DNA from 3 places in the Pseudoalteromonas sp. 0802 genome. Region 2 is predicted to be linked to each of the others. Evidence: predicted binding sites of a transcription regulator. Region 2 holds the regulator's gene; each other region holds the start of a gene.
The links. Region 2 encodes sigma-54, which starts transcription at its own class of promoters, with help from an activator protein. Its sites were predicted from a motif close to GTTGGCACGNNNNTNGNNT; they were not measured.
Positions count from the first base shown of each region.

Region 1: the regulator sigma-54 is predicted to act here: its motif matches at 2,286-2,304, upstream of HUS61_RS12360 (DUF3192 domain-containing protein).
Region 3: the regulator sigma-54 is predicted to act here: its motif matches at 2,103-2,121, upstream of HUS61_RS17500 (DUF1328 domain-containing protein).

Region 1 is NZ_JABVXE010000006.1:114,757-120,053, reverse strand. It holds gene HUS61_RS12375 (SO_0444 family Cu/Zn efflux transporter) at 1-748, opposite strand, end outside; gene zntR (Zn(2+)-responsive transcriptional regulator) at 732-1,145, opposite strand; gene HUS61_RS12365 (D-2-hydroxyacid dehydrogenase) at 1,240-2,184, shown strand; gene HUS61_RS12360 (DUF3192 domain-containing protein) at 2,348-2,728, shown strand; gene HUS61_RS12355 (diguanylate cyclase) at 2,761-3,684, opposite strand; gene HUS61_RS12350 (response regulator) at 3,653-5,297, opposite strand, start outside.
Region 2 is NZ_JABVXE010000025.1:15,834-21,130, reverse strand. It holds gene kdsC (3-deoxy-manno-octulosonate-8-phosphatase KdsC) at 1-200, shown strand, start outside; gene lptC (LPS export ABC transporter periplasmic protein LptC) at 197-751, shown strand; gene lptA (lipopolysaccharide transport periplasmic protein LptA) at 741-1,262, shown strand; gene lptB (LPS export ABC transporter ATP-binding protein) at 1,259-1,984, shown strand; gene HUS61_RS19485 (RNA polymerase factor sigma-54) at 2,092-3,588, shown strand; gene hpf (ribosome hibernation promoting factor) at 3,616-3,903, shown strand; gene ptsN (PTS IIA-like nitrogen regulatory protein PtsN) at 3,907-4,359, shown strand; gene rapZ (RNase adapter RapZ) at 4,360-5,205, shown strand; gene HUS61_RS19465 (HPr family phosphocarrier protein) at 5,219-5,297, shown strand, end outside.
Region 3 is NZ_JABVXE010000017.1:20,585-25,881, forward strand. It holds gene oadA (sodium-extruding oxaloacetate decarboxylase subunit alpha) at 1-1,369, opposite strand, end outside; gene HUS61_RS17495 (OadG family protein) at 1,385-1,633, opposite strand; gene HUS61_RS17500 (DUF1328 domain-containing protein) at 2,168-2,341, shown strand; gene HUS61_RS17505 (hypothetical protein) at 2,393-2,584, shown strand; gene HUS61_RS17510 (hypothetical protein) at 2,979-3,902, opposite strand; gene HUS61_RS17515 (YcxB family protein) at 4,027-4,494, shown strand; gene csrA (carbon storage regulator CsrA) at 4,522-4,713, opposite strand; gene HUS61_RS17525 (aspartate kinase) at 4,807-5,297, opposite strand, start outside.

The DNA of each region.
Region 1 (5,297 bases), on a different contig from region 2:
TACAACTAAAGCTCACCGCGCGTTTCAGTTTGCTAAAACGACTTTCAACGACTTTAGTTGACTGCTCAGTGCTGCAACAGCTTTTCTGCGAAGGTGCTGCTTTTTCAGTTGCGCAACTGTGTTGCGGCTCCTGTGTTGGTTGCGATTCCTTGCTACTACAACAACTTGTTGTTTTAGCAGGCTCAAGTTCTTGAGGTGATTGCTTACTACAACAACTTTGTGCGGGCTTAGTAGATGCCTCTTTGCTACAACAACTCGCTGTAGTCACAGGCTCAAGCTGTTTACTGCTACAACAAGATGTTGATTCTAAGTCTTTTTCATCTGATTCTGAACTTTGCACTTGATGAAGTTCACTGTCTTTCCCTACTAAGACACCGGCCACAATGGCACTACACACGGCGGCAATAGGACGTATCACCGCCATAAATGGACCTAGTAACACATAAGAAACCGAAACCGAATCGACCCCAGTTTCAGGGGTTGAAACTAAAAATGCTGTGGTAGCACTTTTTGACGCTCCTGCCCTTCTTAAACCAATGGCCGCAGGGATCACACCACATGAGCACAAGGGCATTGGGGCACCAATAAAGGCTGCTTTAACTGTGGTCCATAACCCTTCTTTGCCTAAATGTCGGTTAAGAAAGTTAGCAGGCAAATACACATTGAGAAGACCTGCTATGAATAAGCCCAGCATTAACCAAGGCGCTGAGAGTAAAAACAGATGCCAAAAATTATTGAGTAAGTCCATCGATATCCTCCAGCGTCGTTAGTATTGAGCAGTTTTCAGCAGGTTCTTCTCCGCCACAACATTTATCTGCTAATAATGAAAGTGAGTCATAAAAGCGAGTAAGCTCTGCAATTCGTTGTGCAACGAGATCACGTTTTTGTAACGTCATCTCTTTAACTTCATGACAAGAATGCTGATCTTTATGAAACTTAATTTGCAGTAGCTCTTTGATCTCAGCCAGACTAAAGCCAACATTCTTTGCTCTGAGAATAAACGCCATTTGTTTATAGTCATTCTCAGAATAAAAACGATATCCCACGTCTGAACGCGAACTAGGCGTTAACAAACCATGCTTTTCGTAGTACCGTAGCGTATCTGTTGAGACACCCAACTGACGGGCAAACTCACCTATTTTCATCACCGTCTCCATTGTGAAGCGTTTATTTATTATGCTCACTATAAACCTTGGAGTACACCCCAAGGTCAAGCAATAAATTAAAAAAGGAAAGCACATGAATATTACTGTCCTTGATGCAGCGACATTAGCCAACACTTCGTTAGATGCCTTAGCGCAATTAGGTAAGTTAACCTGTTACGATTTAACCGCTCAAGAACAGGTTGTTGAGCGCTGCCAAGATGCAGATATCGTTATCAGTAATAAAGTGGTGATTGATCAGCACGCCATGAGCAAATTACCTAATTTAAAATTAATATGCGTTGCAGCGACAGGGACTAACAATATTGATTTGGTAGCAGCCAAAGAGCATAACATCGCAGTGACAAATGTCGCGGGCTATTCAACACCGAGTGTGGTGCAGCATACCTTTACTCTTATCACTAATTTACTGGGCAATACTCACAGATACATTAATGATTGCCAGCAAGGCTTATGGCAGCAAAGCCCTATGTTTTGCCGTTTAGATTACAGCTTTAATGAAATTGCCGGTAAAACACTGGCTATTGTTGGCTATGGTTCACTGGGTAAAGCCGTTGCCGATGTAGCACGCGCCTTTGGTGCCAATGTCATCATTAGTGAACGAAAAGGCCAAACGCCTCGTCAAGGTCGTGTTAGTTTCAATGATGCCCTAACCACAGCCGATATCATTAGTGTTCACTGCCCGCTTACTGATGAAACGCGCAACCAAATCGCTGCGGCAGAATTAAGCATGATGAAACCGTCAGCTATCATCATTAATACTGCTCGTGGTGGGATCATCAACGAAGCCGATTTAGCTGACGCATTAGCTAATAATGTTATTGCTGGAGCCGGTGTTGATGTACTTAGTAAAGAACCCGCAGAGCAAGAAAACCCGCTGGCACTATACAAAGGTAAAAATTTATTACTTACTCCACATATCGCATGGGCCAGCCAAGAATCTATCGTGCGCCTAGTTAACGAAATTGCATTAAATATCCAGGCATTTAATCAAGGCGAAGCACGTAACAGGTTGGTCTAAACCGCAACTTATTAGTCAATAGAGCTAAGTAGTTAGCAATTTATTACTTAGCCCATTGACTAAAAACAACATAAACAATTGATTTAGTTACAATTTATAAGTTTGGCAAGCAGTTTGCTTTTAAGTGAATAACTATAAAACAATTTCTTCGGGATAAAATAACATGAAAAAAGCACTTCTAATTGCCGCGCTAACTGCACCATTTTTAACTGGTTGTGTCATTGCTGTTTCTGACGGCGAAGCCGATACACATTGGGCTGGTAACTCTTCTAGCTGGCAGCAACAGCATAAAAATAACCGTGAAGTGATTTCTAATCTTGCATTAGATACGAGCTACCAAACTGTATTAAACAAACTAAATACACCTAACTTTACCGAGTTATTAAAGCAAGGTGATGATGTTTACCAAGTATTATTCTATGCAACACATAGTATTCACTCTGATGGCAAGATGACTAAAGACGAGTGTACGCCACTCGTATTTAAAAATGATAAGTTAATTGGCGTGGGTGATACGATTTATAAATCACTTAGCAATGGTTAATAAATAATTTGAAACGAGCGAGTAGGCTTTGCCTACTCATGTTCATTTACTGCGATCATTCTCGATACTATCTGATCTCGTCCGGCATCTTTAGCCTGATAAAGACCTAAATCAGCTTCTTCAAGTAAGGCTTGTTCTGCATAAACCTGACCATTTTCTGTGGTCGCAATACCAATACTAATTGTGACATGTTCGGCATTTAGCGACGCTTTGTGAGGGATGTTTAAATCATTCACCGCATTGCGCAGTTTATTTGCAAACGACATAGCCTCTTTAGCTGAAGTATTGGGTAACACCGCAGCAAACTCTTCACCACCATAACGAGCAACAAAGTCACTGCCTCGTTCACACGCCCCAACTAAGGCATGAGCAATTTGTTTTAAGCAATCATCACCTGCTCGGTGACCATAGCAATCGTTGTAACGTTTGAAGTGATCAACATCCATCAATAACACCGATAACGGGGTTTGATCTCGACGGCAACGACGCCACTCTCGCGCTAAATTTTCATCCAAATAACGTCGGTTAGGGATCTCGGTTAGGCCATCAATTGAGGCGAGCATTTCTAGCAAGTCATTTTTTTGTTTGATCAGCAGCTGATTACGCACTCGAGCACGCACAATAGCAGCACTAAATGGTTTAGTGATGTAGTCCATCGCGCCTAATTCAAGGCCTTTCGCTTCATCATCGTGACTGGTATTGGCAGAAATGAATATTACAGGCAACATACTGGTAGTCGCGCTTTCTTTTAACTTAGTAAGCACTTCGTAGCCGTCAATGCCGGGCATTACAATATCCAAGATCAACAAATCAACAGTTTGCGTTTTTAAAAACGTCAGTGCTTTTTCGCCACTCTCAACACAAAAAACATCATAGTCTTGCTGCAATGTTTTCTCTAATACCAAGCGGTTTAACGGATCGTCATCAACAATCAGTACCTTGGCTCTTTTCAACATCAGTAGATCCTTGTTCGATGATGAATGCGATGACCTGTTTTATTTGCCACTGCAATTCATCATTTAATTGTTCGGGCAGTTCGCCATCTGCTTTAAGCCTAGCTTCACATTGCTGAGCGCACGCTGACAATCGCTTAAAACCGAGATTTCCGGCTGACCCTTTTACATTATGAACCACACGGACCAACTCATCGGTAGTTTTTAATGTAGAGATTTGTAATAACTGCTCTGCTGCCATAGTCGCAAACTTCGACAACATAGTTAATACTAACTTAGTATTGTTTGCAAACTGAGACAGTATAAAAGCTTGATCAAAAAAGACTTCTTTTGTGTTATCAAGTTCACTCATTGCTAAAAACAACTTACTAGCAACAATCGGTTTAGTTAAATGCTTATTCATACCCGCCGCGATGGAATGCTCAATATCTTCGCTTTCACTGTGTGCAGTGAGTGCGTAAATCGGCATTTGCTCTTTGGTGAATGACTGACGAATAATACGCGTTGCCTGACAACCATCCATTTCTGGCATCTGAATATCCATAAAAATGAGATCGGGCCTTAAGCTATTTGCCAGCTCAATGCCTTTTTCACCACTATGTGCACACACAACGGTGACATCAATTTGCTCTAAAATGCTTTTAATAATGCTTAAATTAAGCGGGTTATCATCCACAGCCAGCACTAACATGCCAGATAAATCAGTACTAGAAGGCAATGAAACCAGCTCTTTTTTCACAGGCTCCGCGGCTTTATCTAGCTGTAAGCAAAAGCAAAACTCACTGCCTTTACCTTTTTCGCTTTCCAGCTTAATTTCGCCTCCCATTAGCGCAACTTCGTACTTAACAATCGCTAAGCCTAAACCAACCCCCTGATGAGAGCGCGTTAATGATTCATCACCTTGAGTAAATGCATCAAATAAGCGGCTTTGATCTGCCTTGCTAATACCAATACCGGTGTCTTTAACAGTAAAGCAAATGAGTTGCTGCTCAGCTGACTCTTCCACCAGCATTAAGTTTAATGTCACTGTGCCTTGTTCGGTGAATTTGGCAGCGTTGGTCAGTAAATTAGCCAGTACTTGCTGCAAGCAAATTTGATCACCCACTAAGTTATCGCTAATGCTTTTATCGCATTCGACTTTAAACTCGATATCTTTATTTGCGCATAAAGGGGCTGTTATTCCCTGACAGTAGTCGATTAAGTCAGGTACGCTAAAAGGGGCTTTGTTAAGTTGTACTTGCGAGCTTTCAGCGCGGGCAAAGTCGAGCATACGATTCAATAAAGTAAGCAAGCTATTGGCTGCTGATTTTGCTTGTTCGGCATGATTACGCTGCGGCTGTGTTAAACCTTGCAATGCAATCACGTCAATTAAGCCTAGTACAGCATTGAGTGGTGTGCGTATTTCATGACTAAGGTTTGCAATGAAGCGGCTCTTAGCTAATGTAGCCCGCTCTGCGTCATCTTTTGCTTTTACTAAATCCGTCACATCCTGTACATGAACAACATAGTAATCAGGGGTTTGCTCAGCATTCCAAACTAATGACACACTAATTTGTAGCCAGCGCTGTAGATCTTGCTGTTCAAGACTAAAGTGATAAACTTTTTTCTTCTCATGC
Region 2 (5,297 bases):
TTGGTGATGATGGTCCAGACTTACCAGTAATGGAAAAAGTAGGGTTTGCCATTGCTGTAAACGACGCACACCCACTGATTAAAAAGCTGGCTCATTACACCACATTATTACCAGGTGGCTTTGGAGCTGTGCGTGAATTAACTGATTTACTGATGTTAGAAAACGGTAAGCCGTTAACTAGCGATGGAACCAGCGCATGAATATAGCCCGTATTTTACTGAGTATTGTTTTTGTTTGTTGCATGGTGTGGTTATGGTACCCGTACTTTAACCAATCAACAGACACAATAACTAGTGAAGACGAGATCATCGCAACACCTGATTACACCGCAGTGGCGTTAAAGCAAACAGCGTATGACGAGCAAGGCAAAATTAGTCATAAAGTGGCTGCTGCTAAAATGGAGTTGTATCAACAATTAGGGTTTACCTTTTTTGAGCAACCTATTTTTACTATTTATGGCGACCAGCAGGTTTGGCAAGTAAAAGCCAAAGAAGCCACATTGTACGAAAACGATCAGCTGATTTTTGAAGGGGATGTAGTTGCTAAAAACTTAACCCACAACGGCATGATTGAAGATATAAAAGCAGAAAACATTAATGTCGACATTGATAAAATGACCATGTTTTCTAAGCAACCTGTGACACTAACAGGACCGAATTTAAAGATTACCGGGAAAGGCTTAAAAGCCGATTTAAAAACCGAAATTGTTGAGTTAACTAACCATACACGAACCATATACTATGACCAATAAACTGAAGAAATTACTCCTGATCCCAAGCTTATTGATTGCCTTTTCGGGCGCAGCTGCCGAGCAAACTGGCGCTCAAATTAGCATTAGCTCAGATCGCCAAGTAGGTAAACTAAAAGATGGCGTTGGCATATTTGAAGGTAACGTAGAGATCGTGCATGGTAATCGTCGTATTACCGCAGAGCGCCTTGAAGCACACGGCGGTGATACCGAAGGTACAGTAGAGTTGATTATTGCCACAGGTAAGCCTGCTTACTTCGAAGAAAAGCAAGCTGATGGCACCGTAATGAGCGCTAGCGCAGAAGAAGTTCGTTATGATGTTGCAAAACGCTTCTTAACCTTAAATGGTGAAGCTGAAGTTACTCAAGCAGGTCAAAAAGTAACAGCAAAAAGCATTACCTATGATATGGCACAGCAGCTGATCAGTGCTGAAAAAGACGAAAACTCAACAGATCGTGTACACACTATTTTAGTGCCTGTTGAAAATAAAAAAGATAATAAAGGCCAACCATGAGCACATTAAAAGCAGAGCTTTTAGCTAAAAGCTACAAAGGCCGCCAAGTGGTTAAAAATGTCGGTCTTGAAGTTGAAGCTGGCAGTATTGTTGGCTTGCTTGGTCCAAATGGCGCAGGTAAAACAACGACCTTCTATATGATTGTAGGCCTAGTACCTAGCGACAAAGGTAAAATCAGTATTGATGATAACGATATCACCCTTTTACCAATGCATAGCCGTGCGCGTTTAGGTATTGGCTATCTGCCACAAGAATCGTCAATTTTTCGAAAGTTGACGGTTTACCAAAACTTGATGGCCATTTTAGAAACTCGTAAAGATCTAAATAAAACCACCCGCGAAGAAACACTCAATAGCTTACTCGATGAGTTTAGTATTCAACACATTCGTGACAGCCAAGGTATGGCGCTGTCAGGTGGTGAGCGACGCCGTGTAGAAATTGCTCGCGCATTAGCCGCTAATCCTAAATTTATCCTTTTAGATGAGCCTTTTGCTGGTGTTGATCCAATTTCAGTGTTAGATATAAAGAAAATTATTGAGCACCTAAAAAATCGTGGTATCGGTGTACTAATTACTGACCATAATGTTCGAGAAACCCTTGATGTTTGTGAAAAAGCCTACATTGTTTCTCATGGGGAGCTAATTGCATCAGGCACACCTGAGCACGTATTAGCAGACCAAACTGTACGCGATGTATATCTAGGCGAGCAATTCAGGCTGTAACCATTACGCCAGCGACTAGAGCATCTGCTAGACTTATAACAATGACAATAAATCGATAACTGTGTTTATACAGTTATCGATAACTTAAAAAGGATTGTTAGGGATACATGAGGCAATCATTACAGCTGCGCATGGGCCAGCAACTTACAATGACTCCACAACTGCAACAAGCGATTCGTTTGTTGCAGCTCAGTACATTGGATCTCCAGCAAGAAATTCAAGAAGCGCTTGATAGTAATCCCCTGCTTGAAGTGGAAGAAGCGGATTACAATGAAGAAAGCACCGGCAAGAATGAGCAAAAAGCGGAGCCTGACGATGTGCAAGTCAGCGCGTCTGCCGAAGAAGCACCTAGCGAGTACGAGCAAGAAAGTAGTGATGCTCTCAATAAAGACACCGTAAGCGATGACTTAGCAATGGACGTCACGTGGGATGAGTACATGAGTGCCGCCCCTTCAACATCGTCAGGGCCAATGCCTGAAGATGAATCTATCTACCAGGGAGCATCAACCGAAACCCTTCATGAATACCTAATGTGGCAATTACAGCTCACGCCATTTAGCCCTACTGATGAAGCGATTGCTGTGGCAATTGTAGAAGCTATCGATGACTCAGGTATTTTAACGGTAAGCTGTGAAGATATAGTCGAAAGCTTTAATCAAAATAACGATGAAGAAGAAATCGAACTTGATGAAGTCGAAGCGGTCTTAAAAAGAATTCAGTTATTTGATCCTGTGGGTATTGGTGCGCGCAGTTTACAAGAATGTCTGTGCATTCAGTTACGCCAATTCGATGCTAATACGCCATATTTAGCTGAAACTAAAATGGTTTTATCTGAGCATATCGAATTATTAGCGAGTCGCGACTATCGAACTTTGATGAAAAAGACTAAGCTTAAAGAAAACGAGCTTAAAGAAGTGATGACACTAATCCACAGCTTAAATCCTAAGCCTGCGGATAGCATAGTGCGCGAAGAGTCTGAGTACGTTATACCTGATGTATCAGTAAAAAAAGTAAAAGGTCGCTGGGTAGTCGAGTTAAACCCAGACTGTATGCCAAAGATTAGAGTGAACAGCCAATATGCGGCGATGTCTCGCTCTGTAAAATCAAGTAGCGACAGCCAATTTATTCGCTCTCACTTACAAGAAGCTAAGTGGTTTATTAAAAGCTTAGAAAGCCGTAACGATACGCTATTAAAAGTGACCAACTGTATCGTTCAACAACAACAAGCTTTCTTTGAGCATGGCCCTGAAGCAATGAAGCCGATGGTGCTAAATGATGTTGCTGAAATGGTCGAAATGCATGAATCGACGATTTCACGGGTAACAACGCAAAAATATATGCATACCCCACGGGGTATTTTTGAGTTGAAATATTTCTTCTCAAGCCATGTCAGCACCGAAAATGGTGGTGAGTGTTCTTCTACAGCAATACGCGCTTTAATCAAGAAGTTAGTCGCTGCAGAAAACTCAGCTAAACCATTGAGTGATAGCAAAATTGCAGATATATTGGCTGAGCAAGGAATTAAAGTAGCTAGACGTACAATTGCAAAATATCGTGAGTCTCTAGCAATACCTCCGTCTAATCAGCGTAAGAGTCTGATTTAGACGTTTTACATAGAAGGAAAAATGCTTATGCAACTAAATTTAACTGGTCGTCATGTAGAAATCACAGATTCATTAAGAGACTATGTAAACACCAAGTTTGCAAAACTAGAAAGGCATTTTGACCATATTAATAATGTTCATGTCATTCTAGATGTAGAAAAATTAAGCCAAAAAGCAGAAGCAACTTTACATGTAAACGGAGGCGAATTGTTCGCTTCTACAGAACATCAAGATATGTACGCAGCCATTGACTCACTGATCGATAAACTTGATCGCCAAGTCATTAAACACAAAGAGAAATTAGCTCGACATTAAATTATGAAACTAAGTTCACTTACTAACCAGGACTGCAGCAAAGCTGCGGTCCTTTTTAATAGCAAAAAAAGAATTCTTGAATATATCAGCGAACTGGCCCACCAGCAGCTTCCTCATTTATCGCAACAAGATATCCTAGATGCTTTACTCAACCGAGAAAAACTAGGTAGCACCGGCATTGGCCGAGGTATTGCTATTCCACATGGCCGAATGAGCGGCGCAGATGAGCCTCATGCATTTGTGATAGTGAGTGAATCCCCTATTAATTTTGATGCAATTGATAATCGTCCAGTTGATATTTTTGTGGCACTCATCGTACCAGATGGTGACTGTCAGCTTCACCTAAAGACCTTATCAACAATTGCTGATAGACTTAAAGATAAAGAATTTTGTAAACAGCTGCGTAGTGCTACTACCGATCAGCAACTGTTTCAGGTCATATCAGCAGAGGCATAAATGGAATTAATAATTATCAGCGGTCGCTCAGGCTCAGGTAAATCGGTCGCTTTACGAGTACTTGAAGACTTGGGCTATTATTGCGTTGATAATATTCCGGTTAATTTACTGCCTTCGCTCGTACGTAGTGTGTCTGATAACTACGATAAAATAGCGGTCAGCATCGACGTGCGTAACTTACCGAAAGAGCAGCAAGAATTTAATGATATTCTTGAGTACCTGCCAGGTTTCGCAAACCCAACACTATTCTATTTAGACAGTGATGACCAAACTCTGATCAAGCGCTTTTCAGAAACACGCCGCTTGCATCCACTATCTATTGATTCTTTGCCGCTTGATCTGGCCATTAAACAAGAAAAAATCCTGCTTGATGTGTTGATCACTCGCGCTGACTTTATGATTGATACCACTGATCTGAGTGTTCATCAGTTAGCAGAATCAATTCGCGAAAAGATTTTAGGTAAAAAAGATAAAAAGCTGATTATTACTTTTATGTCGTTTGGCTTTAAGCATGGTATTCCAAAAGAAGCTGACTACGTTTTTGATGCACGCTTTTTACCTAACCCACACTGGGAACCTGATTTAAAGCCACTAACAGGCCTTGATCAACCAGTAAAAGATTACCTAGCTAGCCACAGCATAGTGCAAAAGTTCACGTGGCAAATACAAACCTTTGTGCAAACTTGGTTGCCACATTTAGAGCGTAATAACCGCAGTTACCTGACCATTGCTATTGGTTGTACCGGCGGCCAGCATCGCTCTGTTTACTTAGCGCAAACAATTGGTGAGAGCTTTGCCAAAAGCCATGCTAATGTAAAAATTCGCCACCGCGAACAAGACATTTAATTAGGCACCAACAATGCACGCTGAAGATACCTTTTTAATTCAAAACAAACTTGGCTTACATGCTCGTGCTGCTACTGTTTTAGCGCAATTAG
Region 3 (5,297 bases), on a different contig from region 2:
CAAATGCATCTGGGTTGTTGCGGTTTTTAATAAATTTAAGGCCAATTTGTGGGAACAATGCATAAGTAAGCACATCATCAATCACATCATCAGCAAGCTCTAAACCTTGCTCTTTAGCTTCACTTAATAACTCTGCTTCTAGCTTCTCAAGCTCAGGCTCTAGCTTATCAGCAGGACGGCACGTAATTGCTTCAGCACCCTCAAGTACTCGCTCTTGTAGCTCTTTATTCATTGGCGCCGGTGTTGCACCATACTCGCCTTTGAGTACACCCGCGGTTTCTTTTGTGATGGTTTTATAACGCTCGCCAGTCAGTACATTAAGTACCGCTTGAGTACCTACAATTTGCGACGTTGGTGTAACTAGAGGAATGTAACCTAAGTCTTCACGTACACGCGGGATCTCAAGTAATACTTGATCAAGCTTATCAGCAGCACCTTGCTCTTTAAGTTGATTTTCCATGTTAGTTAACATACCGCCAGGTACTTGGGCTAATAAGATACGGCCATCAACACCTTTAAGACTGCCTTCAAATGCAGCGTATTTCTTACGTACATCACGGAAATAAGCGGCAATTTCTTCTAACTCATTTAAATTAAGGCCGGTGTCACGCTCTGTGCCTTCTACGATTGAAACAATGGTTTCTGTTGCGCTATGACCATAGGTCATACTCATTGACGAAATAGCCGTATCAAGCATATCGATACCCGCATCGATTGCTTTTTGGTAAGTTGCAGTACTTAAACCTGTCGTCGCGTGGCATTGCATTGCGATAGGAATAGATACAGTTTCTTTTAAGCCTTTGATCAACTGCTCGCAATCATATGGCTTTAATAAACCCGCCATATCTTTAATACAAATTGAATGACAGCCAAGATCTTCTAGTTGTTTTGCAAGTTTCAGCCACATATCAAGCGTATGGACTGGGCTTACTGTGTACGAAATAGTACCTTGGGCATGAGCACCTACTTTAACTGCAGCTTTAATGGCAGTTTCAAGGTTACGTACATCGTTCATCGCATCGAAAATACGGAAAACATCAACACCGTTTTTGTGGGCACGCTCAACAAACTTTTCGACTACATCATCAGCATAATGACGGTAACCTAGAAGATTTTGTCCGCGCAGTAGCATTTGTTGCTTAGTGTTTGGCATTGCCGCTTTTAGCTCGCGAATACGTTGCCAAGGATCTTCACCTAAATAACGGATACACGAGTCAAACGTCGCACCACCCCATGATTCAATTGACCAATAACCCGCATTATCGAGTTTTTCTGCCATGGGTAGCATGTCGTCTAAGCGCATACGCGTTGCCAAAAGAGACTGGTGTGCGTCACGCAATACTAATTCGGTTAATTTTAATTTAGCCATGTTTAAGCTGCCCCGTTATTTTTGTTTATTTCGAAATTGAGCAATTGCAGCGCTGATTGCTGCAATATGTGCCTGTGGCACACCCTGTTGAGGTTGAATTTTTGCTGTACGCGTAGGTTCTGCAGTTGCAGGATCATCAAATCGACCCACTACCTTTGACATTAAAGTGACTGCTGAAATCAAAATAGTCAGAAAAACAAACACGCCTACCATGCCTGTCACCATCAAACTGGCCGCAGTGGTGAGTAATCCACCTATATCCATACGACTCCCCTCGCTTACTTAAAATAAAAAGTTATTTTTGTTAAATAATTATGCACCAATAATAACAAACAAAATTCATTTGTATAGCACCATTGTAAATTGGTAAAACCAATTAAATTTAAAATAACATGACGCACATATAATTAACACCCTACTATTAGCGCATTTAAAGCCCCGTTATAGATGATATAAATAGTCAATATAGCCAGACGTTATATGTTCAGCTATTAACTAACCATAGTAAAATGCCTAAAAACCACGCACAACAAGGTGTTAGAGCTATCCACTTAAAATAAAGTTAAATTGGTCTTACCAATAACCACGATAATTCTCTTTTTCTTCATTCAGCTCAATATGAAAAAATATCACTATGAATAAGTTACATGCTTACTCGTAAAAGTTACCAAATGATGAACTCTCTCAAGAACAACAAAAACACACAACCCATTGAAATATATAAAATAAAACTTCTGGCACAGAACTCGCTTCAGTTACATCGAGCTTAAGAAAATTTAAATAGCCAAGGAGACCACTATGTTACGCTGGACAATTACTTTTTTAGTTATCGCGTTAATCGCAGCAGTGTTAGGTTTTGGCGGTATCGCAGGAGCCGCTGCAGGCATCGCTAAGATTATCTTTTTTATATTTTTAGTATTACTAGTTATTTCGCTGGTATCAGGAGCACTTAGAGGCAGTGTCCCTAAGTAGTTAAAAGCAGATAACCACTTACTTTATTTTAAATTTACAAGGAATTTCATTATGAAAAATTCAACTTTAAAAGCCGCTACTATCGCCCTATTTTCAGGTTTATTCATCATGGGTTGTGAAGACAACTCTGCTGAAGACGCAGGTGAGCGTATTGATGAAGCAATTACTGATACACAAAATGCAGTTGAAGATGCATGTGAAGAAGTAAAAGAAGGTGTTAACGCAGAAGAAACAAACTGCTAATAACACCTTACTTAAGAAAAGCGGCCAAGTGCCGCTTTTTTGTGTATGCAAGTTAGCAACTCTAGGATGCCTGCTGCTTGTGTCAAGGAGCTCGCAACTTTACTCTTTCTCCCTAGAAACCCGTTAACTTGTTGGGTTTCGCTCCGCTCTACCCTACGTCACGTAGGTCGTCATTTATGGCGACACATGTTTTCATTCATACGTGACGGGCTAAAGCCCGACTTACAGCCGCATTAATTCAGGGAATCGCGCGAAATAAATTTCACGCCTACGCGAGCCTCAAGCTTGCTAACTTTACTCTTTCCTCTAGAAACTCGCTAACTTGTTGGGTTTATCTGAAAGCTGATAGCTATGAGTGCGTTGGGTTTCGCTCCGCTCTACCCAACCTACGTTATTACTCACAACCCGTTGTAAGAGGCTCGTTTGTCGTTACACTCGCTATATGCCACTGGCCGTCGATAAAACTCACCTTTGCGACATCGCTTACAGCAAAGTCGCCTGGTACATTTAACCGCGTTAAGTTACTCGCTAATTGCTGCTGGCAATATGGGCCGGTATCGCCATGCATTACTAGTACAGGCTTATTGGTGTGCTTTGCGAAGTCGCTGATGGCATCTCGGTATATTTTAAATGCATCACAATTAGAACGTTGTGATTCACTGCAAGTGGGTTTACTGGTCGGGTGGTAAATATCAGCCTGAAAACCAAATACATAGGCCTTAGCATCTTGCTGAACAAGTGCTTGTTTTAACCAAATTAAGTTGTACTTATCACGCTTGTCGGCGTCATCAAGTGCTGCGTTTTTGTCACTTTTTAAAATTTGTGAGCGACCATTAAAAGTGCCCGGTATATGCAAAGTGCTAAACTCAATACCATCAAACTGCCAGCGGGCATTTTCTAGCATTTCAGCTTGGGTTGCATAACCCTGAAGTTGCTGTGCTTTTTTTGTATAATCATCGTCAAACATCAAGCCTTTAACAAAGCTTAGCCGTTCAAGCTCATCAAAGCGCACCGATAGCTTTTCTCGGTCGCAATCGGTCCATTCATTATCACCGGGGGTATAAATAAAAGGCTGTGTGGTCAACGACGTCAATAACGCTTTATTAGTTTGCAAAAGCTTATTCGTGCAAGCAAGCGCTCCTGATTTCATATCACCAAGATGCATTAAAAAGCCATGAGGTGTTGCTGCGATTGCCTTGGTAATTTTTCCGTCTTTGGCGAGATTGATTTCATCAATCGGGGTGTATGGCATATCGCCCATAACTAAAAAAGTATTTGTGGTCATTGCAAGTGCTAATGACATTGAACTAACAAACATACAACTTACACCTTTAAAATACGCATACCTTAAGCTCTCACAATGACAACTAAATGAAAACCAACTACAGAAGATTTTTTCTATCAATGTTAAACTGCCGCCAGCAAATTAAGTGAGCCTACGAATGACATTAAGTACAACTTACAAATTAGATAAACCGTATTATTACGAATGCTTTGATGAGTCTTTACCTTATTCATCACAAGCTAAGCCTAAATACCCGCTATTGGTATTATTAATAACCTTGGGCTTATTAGCTTTTTATCAATTAGATAATCATTATTTAGGCAGCTTTATGATTATGCTTGCCGTGGTTGAGTGCTTATCGTTTTATTATAAGCGTCCATGGTGGGTCGCAAGACAAATGATGAGTCGTGCATCGGGTAGCGAAGTGACTGTCGTATTTGATGATGAAGGCGTTAAAGCCGAAAACCCGCATAAAAGCTACCAATTAAGCTGGCAACAAATTAGTGAGATTATTGAAACTGAGCGAGGTTATATTTTAAAGGCTCAGCGCGGTATGCAATATATTTCTAAACAAGCGCTAAATGATGAAATGACGGCCGAACTAAATAAAAGAGCCACTCAGTGAGTGGCTCTTAAAAATATCTGTCGCTGATTAAACGTTGCCCGGATTTGGGTTAGATTTCTCTGCTTGAATTCGCATGTAGATTTCTTCACGATGTACTGATACATCTTTAGGTGCATTTACACCAATGCGAACTTGATTTCCTTTAACACCAAGAACAGTAACTGTTACTTCGTCACCGATCATAAGGGTTTCACCTACTCTACGAGTTAGTATTAGCATTCTCTTGCTCCCATGTTCCAAAAAATTAAAAGATTCCGCGTCAAAAACATTCTAATGAAATATAGACTTAAAAGTAAGTAAAAACTCTAGATCTTATTCATTTTCAGTTAAAAAAACTTTGTGTAGCGCACGTACAGCCAGTTCTAAATACTTTTCGTCAATTAAAACTGATATCTTTATTTCTGATGTCGATACAAGCATCACTTTGATGTTTTCATCGGCAAGGGCATTAAAAAATAAACTTGCCACACCAGAGTGAGATTTCATCCCTACACCTACTGCAGACACCTTGGCAACATTGCTGATCCCTTTAATAGATTCTGCGCTGATACCATCTTGGTTACTGGTCAAAATTTCAAGCGCTTGCTCTAAATCATTTGTGTGCACAGTAAAAGCATAGTCTATTTTTTCAAAGTTATGATTAACTTGATTAATCATATCTATTTCGATGCCGAATTCTGCAAAAAGTTTCAAAATTTTTGCAAGGTTTTCCGTTCCTTGGTGCACACCATTAACGTAAATTAGACTTTCGTCACGATTAAAGGCGATACCCGACACAATGTTTGCTTGCACATCCGGCTCCT